One region of the uncultured Virgibacillus sp. genome, then DNA from elsewhere that is predicted to be linked to it. Evidence: riboswitches for the same ligand, from Rfam matches in the RefSeq annotation. Region 1 holds a riboswitch; each other region holds the start of a gene.
The links. Region 1 has a riboswitch for S-adenosylmethionine ahead of metK (methionine adenosyltransferase). Riboswitches for the same ligand answer to the same signal wherever they lie in the genome.

Region 1 (4,549 bases):
AAAATCAATTTTTTCACCAAGCATTTTCGCATACTTTGCCGGAGCTAAAGGTAAAAATGGTGATCCAAAACATGCAGAGAACGTAGCCTGTGGTTCTGTCACTCCTCGCTCCGTACCTGCAAGCTTGCTTGTGTAGCCACTTAAGAAATGATACATTGCTTGCTCTTTTGATAATTTACTTATTGGCGGCAATGTTCCCGAAGCATCTGCTGTAAGGAAGATAATTGTATTTGGATGCCCAGCAATACTTGGCACTGCGATATTATCAATGTTTTCAATTGGATAGGCTGCTCTTGTGTTTTCTGTTAAAGTTGTGTCATCATAATCAGGTAGCCTTGTTTGTTTATTAAGAATAACGTTTTCAAGGACAGAACCAAATCGTATTGCATTATAAATTTGCGGCTCTTTTTCTTGAGATAAATGAATACACTTTGCGTAACATCCGCCTTCAATATTAAATACTCCATTTGGACCCCAACCATGCTCATCATCACCAATTAATCTTCTGTAAGGATCAGCAGATAAGGTGGTTTTCCCCGTGCCGGATAAACCAAAGAATAAAGCCACGTCTCCCTCTTTGCCAACATTAGCAGAACAGTGCATAGATAATACATCTTGTTGAGGTAGTAAGAAATTCATCACTGAAAAGATAGACTTTTTAATTTCACCTGCATATTCGGTACCACCTATTAGAATGATTCGTTTTTTAAAAGAAACAAGAATAAACGCTTCTGAGTTCGTACCATCTACTTCAGGATCTGCTTTAAAAGTAGGGGCTGATATTACTGTGAATTCAGCTTGATGTGATAGTAACTCATCAGCAGTTGGAGTTATAAATAACTGCCGTGCAAATAGATTGTGCCAGGCATATTCGTTAATAACTTGTATTGGTAAGCGATACGCGTGGTCTGCACCAGCAAATCCTTTAAATTGGAATAGCTCTTCTTTATTTTTTAAATAGGAAATAACCTTTTCATACAATCGATCAAATACAGATTCATCAATGGATTGATTTACTGTTCCCCAATCCACCTGCTGTTCACTTACTTCATCTGTAACAATAAATTTATCTTTTGGGGAGCGACCGGTATAAGATCCTGTTGTTGCTTGAACTGCACCTGTTGTGGTTAACATGCCTTCTTCTCTTGCTAAAATTCTTTCAACAAGCTGAGGTACGGATAAATTTGTTTGTAGCTGTTTATGCGTGTATAATTCTTTTACGAAAGACTTTTCTACCGTTTTCATGTTAAATACCTGCCTTTATGTGAAATTGTATTCACGTTCTTTTGTTGAACGACCAAATAATCCTGAATATGTTTATTAGTATAACACATTTAAGTTAATAGTCCATACTAAATATAAAATAATTTTTATAAGATGTTGAATGTTTACAGCAAAAAATGTCGTTCAGAATCTTTCTTTCCTTTAGTATGAGTAAAAAACTTCTGAGAATACAGTTAAACTAGTTGACACATTAAGCTTCTTCCGATAAGCTAAGTTTCGAACGGATACTCTCTTATTCAGAGTTGGTGGAGGGACAGACCCAATGAAGCCCAGCAACCATCACTTTAGTGAAAAGGTGCTAACCTGATGCAAGGAGATTTTTTTCCTTGAACAATAAGAGCGAAAGGCCAGCAATCCTTTCCTCATGACAAGCGGGAAAGGCTTTTTTTATTAGTTATAAAAATTCTACACGTAGATGACTAACTTTAACCCGATTATAAACATATTAGTCAATTTCTAAGCTAAATTGTCATTCGCCTGCGTGTACGTGTGAACCAGGAGTGACAATAGAATATACGGTAGTAGGTAATCTTTCTGGTGCCTTTCTTATTTCAGTTTAACCTTAGTACTTATTACTGAATGAGCATATTTGATAAATAGAGTTCCGTAATCGATATTTGAAGGAGGATTTAGCAACATGGCTGCTAATCGTCGTTTGTTTACTTCTGAATCAGTAACAGAAGGACATCCAGATAAGATATCTGATCAAATTTCAGATGCTATTTTGGATGAGATATTAAAAACAGATCCAAATGCCCGAGTGGCATGTGAAACAACTGTTACAACTGGACTTGTTCTTGTAGCGGGTGAAATATCCACTACTACTTATGTAGATATACCTGCTATTGTTCGTAAAACTATAAAAGAAATCGGATATACTCGCGCAAAATTTGGGTTCGACGCGGAGACATGCGCAGTATTAACTGCCATTGATGAACAATCACCTGATATTGCTGGTGGAGTTGACACAGCATTGGAAGCAAGACAAGGAAAAATGAGCGATCAAGAGATTGCTGCAATAGGTGCTGGTGATCAGGGTTTAATGTTTGGTTTTGCTTGTGATGAAACAGACGAATTGATGCCACTTCCAATCTCATTGGCACATAAGTTGGCAAAGCGTCTCGCTGACGTTCGGAAGGATAAGACATTAGAATACTTACGACCGGACGGTAAAACACAGGTAACCGTTGAGTATGATGAAAATGATCAACCTGTTAAAATTGATACCATCGTAATTTCTACACAGCATCATCAGGATATAGCTACAGAGCAAATAGAAAAAGATTTGATAGAGCATGTTATACGCCCTATAGTACCAAATGAGTTATTAGATGAGACGACTAAATATTTTATTAATCCAACTGGCCGTTTCGTTATTGGTGGACCTCAGGGGGATGCAGGTTTAACAGGTCGAAAGATTATTGTTGATACGTATGGAGGCTATGCTAGACACGGTGGCGGAGCGTTTAGTGGAAAAGACTCTACTAAAGTTGATCGGTCAGCTGCATACGCTGCCCGTTATGTCGCAAAGAACATAGTGGCTGCCAGGCTTGCCAAAAGCTGTGAAGTACAGCTAGCCTATGCCATTGGTGTAGCAGAACCTGTTTCTATTTCGATAAACACTTTTGGAACAGGTGTTGTAAATGAAGAGCAACTAGTAAAAGCTGTTCGAGAATTATTTGATTTACGACCAGCAGGTATTATTCGTATGTTAGACTTGCAAAAACCTATTTATAAAAATACTGCTGCTTACGGGCATTTTGGAAGAACAGACATTTTATTTCCATGGGAGAAGACAGACAAAGTTGAGCAATTGAAAGCACTTATTAAGTAGTAAAGTCTTGATCATCCTTTAGCTTCACAATGGTTATGATACGAAAAAAGGTAACCTAGCTGATTTAATCTTCTAGGCTGCCTTTTTTCATAGTCTAAATTACAATATTTTCCATAAGGATAAAGAAGGCGTGTTGAGCTGCGTCCAGCTCCAGCGCACAGAATCTAGGTGACTTCACGAATCGCCCTAATCTAAGTCATCATTGGCTTGCAAGCACACCGTGATTCCTTTATCTCCGTTGACTAGCTCCAATCGCTTTTGTTCTTGAAGTTACTTACCGGAATTTGTATATTTTTTGTAGTAGATTGCTTTATCTACATATGATTTTCGTACACGTTCCATCTCCGCGTAATCTTCTAGAGTTAAGTCTCGGATTACTTTTGCTGGTCTACCAAGAGCTAACGTATGTGGCGGAATCGTTTTTCTAGGTGGCACAAGGCTTCCGGCTCCGATAAATGCATTTTCACCTATTTCCGCACCATCAAGAATAATGGAACCCATACCAATTAAAGCTTTGTTTCTAATCATGGCGGAGTGCAGGGTCACTTGATGTCCGACTGTCACATCATCCTCGATAATTAAGGGAAGATTAGGGCTTTGATGAAGCATGGACAGATCTTGAATACTAATTCTTTTACCAATTTTCACAGGTGCAACATCTCCACGAACTACAGTTTTAAACCATATACTAGAATATTCATCAATTGTAACGTCACCGATGATGGTTGCATCCTCTGCAATAAATGCAGTTTCATGAATTTGTGGTTGTTTTTCTTTATATGAATGTATCATTTGAATCCTCCTGGATAATATGGTGATATAAACAGTATAACAAAATTATAGCGGGGACAATGTAGATTGGAGGCAGCAAGTTGAGCAATCATGTACCAAATAACCCAATAATTTTAATGGCAACCGTTTATCTGAAAATTTTTCCAGCTGTAAGGAAAGAGTTAGTTTATTGGCAAAAACGTGCTGCGGAAATTCCCGATCAAGAATTGAGAACTCAGGCTTTATCAAGTATTTCTTCCAAACGTTTTCATTGTCAAGGAGGAGCAGTTTATAGCATATTAGCACATCAAAACTGGCAGAAAGCTGTACGATTTATTGTTGCATATCAAACGATAAGTGACTATTTAGATAATCTTTGTGATCGTAGTAATTCTATGGATCCAGAAAATTTCCGATTGTTACATCATGCTATGATAGATGCACTATCTTGTAATGATAGTAAAACGGATTATTATAAGTATTTTGAAAGTAAGGATGACAAAGGGTATTTGAAAGAGTTAGTTAGAACTTGTAATGAAGCACTAGCATCACTAAATCACATTGATCTTTTCCAAGAGCATGCGCTTAAATTGGCAAAATTGTATATGGATTTACAGGTACACAAGCATGTGATCATGGAAGAACGTATACCACGATTAA
Region 2 (4,549 bases), on a different contig from region 1:
TAAAGGAAATCACAGGAGAAATGCTGTTCTCCAAAGAAGAGCCATGTTTGTTGCTCCGCTTCGGTTTCCTCTAGTTCCTCCAGATAAGAGCGAAATGGTGCAACCCCGGTACCAGGACCAATCATAATCACCCTCGTTTCCGGGTCATCAGGAAATTGAAAATTAGCGTTTTGATGGATATACACTGGCAATTTCTCACCGACTTCCACTCGTGTGGCTACTTGACTGGAGCAGACGCCCGCACGTTCACGCCCATGAGCAAAATAATTTACCGTACCAACAGTTAGATGAACTTCATCAGGGTTGGCTTCATAGCTGCTGGCAATGGAATAAAGACGAGCAGGTAGCTTCCGTAATATGCTGACAAAATCCTCAGCCAGCAGCTTCTTAGGCGGAAAATCGGTTACTAAATCTAAAACATCCCTTCCCTCAAGATACGACTTTAAATTTTCCTTATTGCTTGCTGTTAATAGATCGGTTAATGCTTCATTAGCAAATAATGTAGCTGCCTTTTCTACTAGTGGCTTCGTTAAAACCGTAATCTCAAAATGGGAAAGTAAAGCTTCTCGTAATGACCTAATTTCCCCCTGTTTATTCACAGATACAGTTTGTTCTGCATCCCAATTCATCGCCTTCATAAGTTGATCGACTAATACGGGGTCATTTTTCGGAAATATCCCTAAGCTATCTCCTGGTTTGAAGGTAAAGCCAGACCCATCAATGGACAATTCTAGATGGCGGGTTTGCTTATTGGAACCGCGACCACTTAAATTAATATTCTCCACAACCTCGGCCATAAATGGATTTGTTCTTGAAAAACCAGGTTGTTCGGAAACGAACGTGCCTGCCGTTTGTTGACCTGCTAGAACGGTATTGTCAACAACTTCAGATGACTGCTTTAAAACCCCGAGTACTCCCGTCATCCACTCAGACGCTTGCTCATCAAAATCCAAATCACAATCTACTCGGTCATATAGCCTCTCTCCACCTAATTCTTCTAGGCGTTTATCAAAGTCTTTTCCTGTTTGACAGAAAAATTCATACGACTCATCACCGAGCGCTAGCACTGCGAAACGCAAATGATCCAATTTAGGTGCTTTTCTGCTGTGAAGAAATTCATAGAAAGAGATCGCATTATCCGGTGGATCACCTTCTCCATGGGTTGCCGTTATAATTAATACATCCTCTGTCTTCTTTAATTTCTTTGGCTTAAAGTCATCAAGCGCGGAGCAAGTTACCAAAAAATTCGCTGCGTCTAGCTTTTCAGCCATCGATTCTGCTAATGAGCGGGCAGTCCCTGTCTCCGATCCATATAATACGGTTACTTCTCTCGGATCTGTGCCAGCATTCGTTGCTTGACTGACGGCTTGGGGGTCTGGATTACCAGATTGGACTTCTTTTGATATAAAAGCTGAAAGGTAACCACTTAGCCAAACCTTTTGATGATCCGTTAAAGTAGGTAACAGGAGATTTAATTGTTCTATTTGTTCGTGATTAAAAGGGCTATTTGTTACATTCAACGACAACACGTTCCACCTCACTATTAAGTTCTTTTTTATACCTATACAATCAAATGCTTAGTATACCAATTAATTTACTAGGAATTAAACGAAATAAAAAAGATGAATACTCAGATCATCACGATTCGCTTTTATTAACCGTGGTATGCAAGCCACATTCCGTTTTCGTTTGCCCCGTCCATCTACCTGCACGTAAATCATCAGAGTCGGCTACTTGGGAGGTACAAGGAATACACCCAATACTTGGATAATTTCTATCATGCAGTTCATTATAGGGCAATTGTTGTTTTTGAATATAATTCCATACATCGTCCCAAGTCCAATAAATTAACGGACATATTTTAATGCTTTTAAATCGTTCATCCCTATTCACAAAGTCTGTTTTACTACGACTTGGTGACTGCTCTCTACGAAGTCCAGATATCCAAGCAGGTACCTTATCTAGTTCTTCTTCAAGAGGCTTGATCTTACGAATGAAACAACATTGATCTGGCTGTCGCTTCCACAAGGCTGAGCCATGCTTTGCTGCCTGTTCTTCCACTGTCAAATCAGGCTGCTTTAAGCGAATCCGCAAATCAGGGTACCTTTTTTTCACTTCATCGATGAAATCATACGTTTCTTGAAAATGTAACCCTGTGTCTAGAAAGACAATCTCTGCATCAGATTTCTCCTTTGCTATTAAATCAATTAGCACCATACCTTCTGCGCCAAAGCTACATGCATAAACGATGGAATCCCCATATTGCTCATATGCCCAACTTAAAATGGTAGAGGCTCCTTTCGTTTCATCCTCAGGGAGAAAATCTTTAAAAGGATCAACAGTAAAATCTTGATATGACAGCATATGACTTGTCACGCATTATCCCTCCTACGTTATTCTTAAAAATAAAGGCGTAAGGTCTAGGCAAATGTACTGGAAATAGGCAGTGAGGCAAACAAAAACATTGCTATGAAAAACTCTTCCTATCCATGTGATAAGAAGAGTAATTTGTACGGTATCTTGCACTCTTCTTATCTATCAGACCATTGTCTGTAGGAATTGGCACAGTGTTAGAATAACCTGCTGCCGAAGCTTCAAAGGGCCTTTTCCCTCCACCTCTCTTGATAAGAATTAAAATCTATGACTGTATTGTTTGATATATTAAATGGTTTTCCAGAAAAAGTCAATGCCTTTTTCCAAAACATGAGAATAGTTTGATATTCATGTTATATACAAAACACAAGCCAGATGTGACAATAAATTTTTTTAGATCATGAAAAGAATCACCTAAATGTGAACGTGCTATTCTCCCAAAAGCATGTGTATTCTAATATGCTTATGATAATGCTTTTAACCCGGTAACTCCAATAATAATCGCAATCAAACTAGCAATTCGATACTTATTCGTGGATTCACCAAAGAAAATCATGTTCATCAATACCGCACCGGCTGTTCCAATGCCAATAAACACAGAATATGCCACACTTACAAGTAAATACGAGAAGGATGCGTATAAAAAGATGAATGAACCACCTAATCCACCAATATAAAGCAGTCCATTTCGTATAGTCTTCTGTTGACTATAGAGACGTAAACCTAAGACACCTAACATTTCAAATACAGATGCACTCGCAATAAATAACCATCCCATTAGGATTGAACCCCCTTTGTCGCTTCAGACTGTTCCGGTTGATCAGAAAGTTTTAAGCCAATTACCCCTAGAACTAGAATCAACATAAAGAACATTTTTCCTACATTTAAACTTCCACCAAATAAGTAAATATCCATGATGGCTGTACCTACTGTTCCCGCAGCAGCAAATATCGCATATACGGTACCTGTTGGTAGATTTTCACAAGCTTTAGACAGGAAATGGAGATCTAAAAGGATAGCTCCTATGATTAGGACCCAATGCCACCAAGCGTTAGCGGTATTAAATCCATAGATCCAGATCAATTCAAAAACACTCGTTAATACAACATATATCCATGATTTATTCATTTCTGTATTTCATCCTTTATCACATGACTGACTTTCAGTCATTATATTTTTAGAAAACCGGAGCAAAATTCGCTCAGTCCTTATCACTACATGCTCAGATTTACGCTTCCTCTAGTAGCTATTATGGAATAATAGCTACTGCTTGCTTGACCACCACTCCGGCTGCCCACTTCCCTTTCCGTGGGGTTTGTCCTTCAGCTAACTTTGCAACGTGTTCTTCTTTGCAAAGTTAGTTGAAGCCGTGCCCGCGGAAAGCGAAGTAATTCGTAGGGGCATTGCCAATATACATCAAACATTTCAAAATAACTACTTGGCTTAACGCAGTCATTGCACTGATTTTATACTTTCTTAACTTATAATAAAAAACTTGGATTACACCAAGTCCAATTACTTACATAATGCATGTAATGCAAATTCTAAGACTTCTCGTTGTTTTTGTTTAGCAGACTCCTCGTCTTGTTGGTCATACAGATAGGATTGTTCAGCGGCCGATTCAATTAGGCCAATTAGTAATTTAGCTGTTCCGTTAATATCAATCGAATCTCGTAATTTACTAGCAGCCTTTGGTTGCTCAAGAAATTCTTGCATCCAGGCATAATAAGGCTCATAGATTTTTTCCCACTCACTCAAATAGTCACTTGAGGCTAATCCAGCAAAAATCAGCGCAAATATTTCCCGATATTCCTTTGTCAGGTCAAATATAATGGAGACGACTTGACCTAATTGATCCGTAAATGCCGTTTCTCGATTTACTTTTCGCTCCATTTCTTCTACGATTCGTTCTACCATCACTTCAGCAATTGAAGGCATAACTGCAAGTTTCGAGGGAAAATATAAATAAAAGGTTCCTTGTGCGATGCCTGCGCCTTTTACAATGTCGGAAACCTTTGTTTTTTCTATCCCTTTTTCACGAAACACATGAATAGCAGACTTCGTAATTTTTTCCTTTTTATTATCCATATCACCGCCCCTTTCATAGTATTCATTTCTCTTGACTGACTTTCAGTCATTTTATAGGATAAATTCCTTCCTGTCAAGCATCTCTCTT
Region 3 (4,549 bases), on a different contig from region 1:
CTACTATTATTCCTAGTAATATCATTAGACGTATCCATTTATTTGTCATTGATTGCTCCCCCTCTTATAATCGAATTTTTGTTTCTCCAACCACTTTCCCATTATCATTGAAGATTTCGTTTGATCGAATATTAAGCAAACGATCAATCGTTTCTTTATTATGATAATTTAACTTTTGTAGTAGCTTAGCTACTAATAGTGGCCAAATTAATTCAGAACCAGTTAACACCTTTAAGGAAATGCTTATTTTTTCTCTCTTTAACGCCAAGCAATAGACTCCTTGAGCTCCTCCTTTTGCAATAATATTTTCATCCTCAAGCAGAGCTGTACAAATAAAGTTATGTGAAGCGACAATTCTAGGGTGTTTGTTCATAACTTCTCCTATTCTTTTTACAGCCGTTGCAACCCGACTATCATGTATCATCGAAGGCTGAATGAACTTTAAGAATGAAATAGCCATGTTTTTTAGCGGAACGCTATGAACAGGAACTCCACAACCATCAATTGCGGTTTTTATTTCTTTCTTCGGGGTTTCCGACAAATCTGCTACATAGTTTAAAACTTCTTGTTGAAGCGGATGACCCAACCATTCATAGTTTGATAGATCATAGTTTTTCTCTCTGGAATAAGCAAGAAACCCCAAATGCTTACCAGAACAATTATGCAAAAGTTTACGTTTAGGTAAATGTTCCCGGATATAGGAAATCTTTGGTTGTTCATTTAAGGGATAGCTCTGTTGGCAGACCAGCATGTCTTCTGACAATTGCAGTTTATTCATTAAACGTTCTAAAGCCTCTTGATGATAGGATTCACCTCTTTGAGATGCCGTAAATAAAGCTGCTTCTTCTGTTGTTAAATCATACTTTTCCATAATATCTGTGGTGAATAAGGGAATTGCTTGTAATGGTTTCATCGCTGACCGATAAAAAACGGACTGCTTTACATCACCGTATTCATAAAGTATTTCCTTCTTTTCATTTAAAACACAAATCAATCCCTGATAAACATTTTCTAATGTTCCTCCTCTATATTCTTCAGCAATAATAGGTGTTGATATCATAGGTTAAACCCCACTCTTTTCATGAATATTTTTTATAAAATGCTGTAGTACAATCATGGCAGCTCCTATCACAACGCCATCTTCTCCCGTTTTTGTAGTGCGTAATTGAAATGTCTTCATGACAGGTGCCCACATCTGATTCTCACACTTTTCAATAATTTGATCTTTAATTTGCGGAAACCTTTCAATTAAACTACCAGCAAGAACGACGGAATCTGGATTGTATACGCAAACAACATTATTAATCGTAATTGCTGCATAGGTAATTGCTTTATCAACTATATTTCTTGCCCACTTTTCTCCATTTTCATATTCAATGATTAAGGCCTGAATATTTTCAATCTCTTTTGTTTTAGATGCTTCATCTAACAAAAACTTTTCAGCAATATACGTTTGGAGACAGCCAAAATTCCCACATGGACAATAAATTCCATAAGGATCAACGATAGTATGTCCGATTTCTCCTGAGAAGTTTCCTTCACCTCGATAGATTTCTCCTTTCTTTATTAACGCAGAACCTACCCCACTACCAAAACCAATCATTGCCATATACGCTTTTTTTGGTTCAGGATCACTAATATACTCAGCAAGCGCTTTCAATTTTAATTCATTGTCCACGAATACGGTAAAGCCTACTTTCTCTTCAACCATCTCTTGTAAAGGGATATTTTTCCAATCAAATTGCGCAGATAATTTCACCTCACCTTTGTCATTCTCAATAAGTCCTGGTAAGCCAATACAAACTCCAGCAATTTGATCCGATGTAAGATTTTCGTCGTCAATCATTTGTAATATATGGTCTGCTATAAATTGAACTGTTGCCACTGGATCTATTGATTGATAGTCAAAGTACTTCAGAATGGTTAACTTTCCTATAAAATTCATTAAACCGATCCGAATAACTTTCTGGTCAATTTCAACACCAATTGAGAATACAGAATGTTCATTTGGAATAAAATAAGTGGCCTTCCTGCCAATTCCTTCGCTAGACATATTCATCTCTCTTATTAGCTTATTTTCTTGTAATGATGCAACAATTCGAGAAGCAGAAGTAGGACTCATCGACGTTTGTTTGGCAATTTCGGCACGTGAGATCGGACCTTGATTAAGAATTATTTCTAAGACTAAACTTCTATTTTCTTTTTTTAAAAAATCTTGATTCTTAATTTTCATTTGATCACCTATTAACATCATGTAATTAATAACCAGAATTAAATGGCTTTTTCCATTGATTTTTTACTATTTATTATATTTTTCCAGTATTTAACCAAATAGTTTCTCCTGTGAAGTTATTAATAGTATAGATTAGCGAGAAAAATTAGTCAACTAATTTTTAGAATGTTTTAACTAATTTATTTCTTGCGATATTCGTATCTGCTTTTATTTTCCACTTATCTTCAGATGAAACCATGTTATCTAAATGCTGTAAACTGTACATTGGAGTAAATCCCTAAGTTTCCCTTGACAAATAGCAAAAACAACTGTAATCTATTTTAAAAATTACATAAACTATTTTCTTATCCAGAGAGGTGGAGGGACTGGCCCTTTGAAGCCTCGGCAACAGACTTATAAAGAGAACTGTGCCAATTCCAGATGCTCGAAAGCATGCAGATAGGAAGAGTAACCGAATGATGTAAGCCTCTTCTTATTTAATTAGAAGAGGCTTTTTTCATCGAATGAAGGGATGGATATTATGTCACGAAGAAGCATTGAAACAGAATTAGTACAATTAGGAAATAAGAGTGATAAAGCTACTGGAGCAGTTAGCGCACCTATTTATTTGTCAACTGCCTACCAGCACCACGGACTGGGACAATCATCAGGCTATGATTACTCAAGAACGAAAAATCCTACAAGAACCTTACTAGAGGAAGGAATCGCTAAATTGGAATCCGCTGACAGTGGGTATGCTTGCAGTTCTGGAATGGCAGCCATTCAATTAGTATTCTCTCTTTTTAATGCTGGGGATGAACTCATTGTAACGAGTGATGTATACGGAGGAACGTACCGATTATTAGAGCATTACGCCGCTGCATATCAAATTCAGACAACATATACAGATTTCAAGAATGACGGAGAAACGCGGCGACTGATATCCTCGAAAACAAGAGCAATCTTTATTGAAACACCTACAAATCCCCTAATGCAAGAGATAGATATTGTAAAAGTTGCGGAATTAGCGCACCAATATAATGTACTATTAATTGTTGACAATACTTTTCTGACCCCGCTACTTCAACGGCCAATTGAGTCAGGGGCTGATATCGTCATTCATAGTGGCACGAAATACATTGGTGGTCATAACGATGTACTCGCTGGATTAGTAGTGGCAAAAGGTAAATCCTTGTCTGAAAAATTAGCCAATTACCACAATGCTTCAGGTGCTGTGCTATCACCTTTTGACTCTTGGCTATTAATTCGAGGATTAAAAACACTTGCGCTTCGGGTGGAAAAACATGAAGCCAATGCAAAGCTTATCGTATCCTTTTTGCAAGAGCATCCAATGGTTGATAATGTTCTATATCCAGGAAGAGGTGGTATGTTATCTTTTCGCTTACGAAAAAGTAAATGGATAGATCCTTTCCTTCAAAGTTTGAAGCTTATCATTTTTGCTGAAAGTTTAGGAGGGGTGGAAAGTTTTATTACTTATCCAGCAACACAAACTCACGCTGACATACCTAGAGATGAAAGAATAAAGCGTGGTGTTGACGACCAACTGCTACGGTTTTCAGTTGGAATTGAACAACCAAATGAATTAATAGAGGATTTAAAACAAGCATTAATTGAAGTGGATACATATGCTTATTAACCTACATTTGCTATAATAACGCATGAAGTGTTTATAAGAGAGTAGGTAACTACATGATATTAGTCATCGATAATTATGATTCATTCACATTTAATCTTGTACAATATATGAAGCAGCTAAACCAGCAAGTATATGTCGCTCGCAATGATGAAATCTCAATAGCAGACATTAAACGATTAAACCCATCTAGCATATTGCTCTCTCCTGGACCTGGAAACCCGGCTTCTGCAGGTATATGTCTAGAGATTGTAAGAAAACTGTATACGCTATATCCAATAATTGGAATTTGTTTAGGGCATCAAACGATTGCTCAAGCCTTTGGTGCTAGTATTGTAAAAGCCAAACAACCAATGCATGGTAAGGTTTCAATGATTACCCATGATCATAAAGGTATATTCAAAAAGCTTAAAAATCCGTTAGCTGTCACAAGGTATCATTCACTTATTGTTCAGGAGGCTACCCTACCTTCTTGCTTTGAAATAAGCGCAAAATCAGTTACAGGTGAGATTATGGCAATTCGCCATAAAACTTATCCAATAGAAGGAATTCAAGCTCATCCTGAAGCAATACTATCCGAACAAGGGCTACAGTTATTAGAGAACTTTTTCACACGAAAGGTTGGACAAATAGATGCATTCGCCAAAAAAACCACTCCTATTCTTTGACTTTGCCAATCATTT

Region 2: linked by a shared signal. The riboswitch ahead of Q1A47_RS09620 (phosphoadenylyl-sulfate reductase) and the one ahead of metK (methionine adenosyltransferase) in region 1 are both predicted to bind S-adenosylmethionine.
Region 3: linked by a shared signal. The riboswitch ahead of Q1A47_RS01315 (methionine biosynthesis PLP-dependent protein) and the one ahead of metK (methionine adenosyltransferase) in region 1 are both predicted to bind S-adenosylmethionine.

The regions. Positions count from the first base shown of each region.
Region 1 covers NZ_CANMAB010000123.1:5,829-10,377, reverse strand. The annotation lists gene pckA (phosphoenolpyruvate carboxykinase (ATP)) at 1-1,245, opposite strand, end outside; SAM riboswitch class I at 1,514-1,624, shown strand; gene metK (methionine adenosyltransferase) at 1,922-3,118, shown strand; gene Q1A47_RS18475 (gamma carbonic anhydrase family protein) at 3,389-3,910, opposite strand; gene Q1A47_RS18470 (tetraprenyl-beta-curcumene synthase family protein) at 3,991-4,549, shown strand, end outside.
Region 2 covers NZ_CANMAB010000034.1:28,402-32,950, forward strand. The annotation lists gene Q1A47_RS09615 (assimilatory sulfite reductase (NADPH) flavoprotein subunit) at 1-1,526, opposite strand, end outside; gene Q1A47_RS09620 (phosphoadenylyl-sulfate reductase) at 1,639-2,376, opposite strand; SAM riboswitch class I at 2,529-2,631, opposite strand; gene Q1A47_RS09625 (multidrug efflux SMR transporter) at 2,837-3,151, opposite strand; gene Q1A47_RS09630 (multidrug efflux SMR transporter) at 3,151-3,501, opposite strand; gene Q1A47_RS09635 (TetR family transcriptional regulator) at 3,889-4,461, opposite strand.
Region 3 covers NZ_CANMAB010000003.1:19,034-23,582, reverse strand. The annotation lists gene Q1A47_RS01330 (glutathione ABC transporter substrate-binding protein) at 1-49, opposite strand, end outside; gene Q1A47_RS01325 (asparaginase) at 65-1,060, opposite strand; gene Q1A47_RS01320 (ROK family transcriptional regulator) at 1,064-2,233, opposite strand; SAM riboswitch class I at 2,575-2,678, shown strand; gene Q1A47_RS01315 (methionine biosynthesis PLP-dependent protein) at 2,754-3,869, shown strand; gene Q1A47_RS01310 (aminodeoxychorismate/anthranilate synthase component II) at 3,923-4,534, shown strand; gene pabB (aminodeoxychorismate synthase component I) at 4,500-4,549, shown strand, end outside.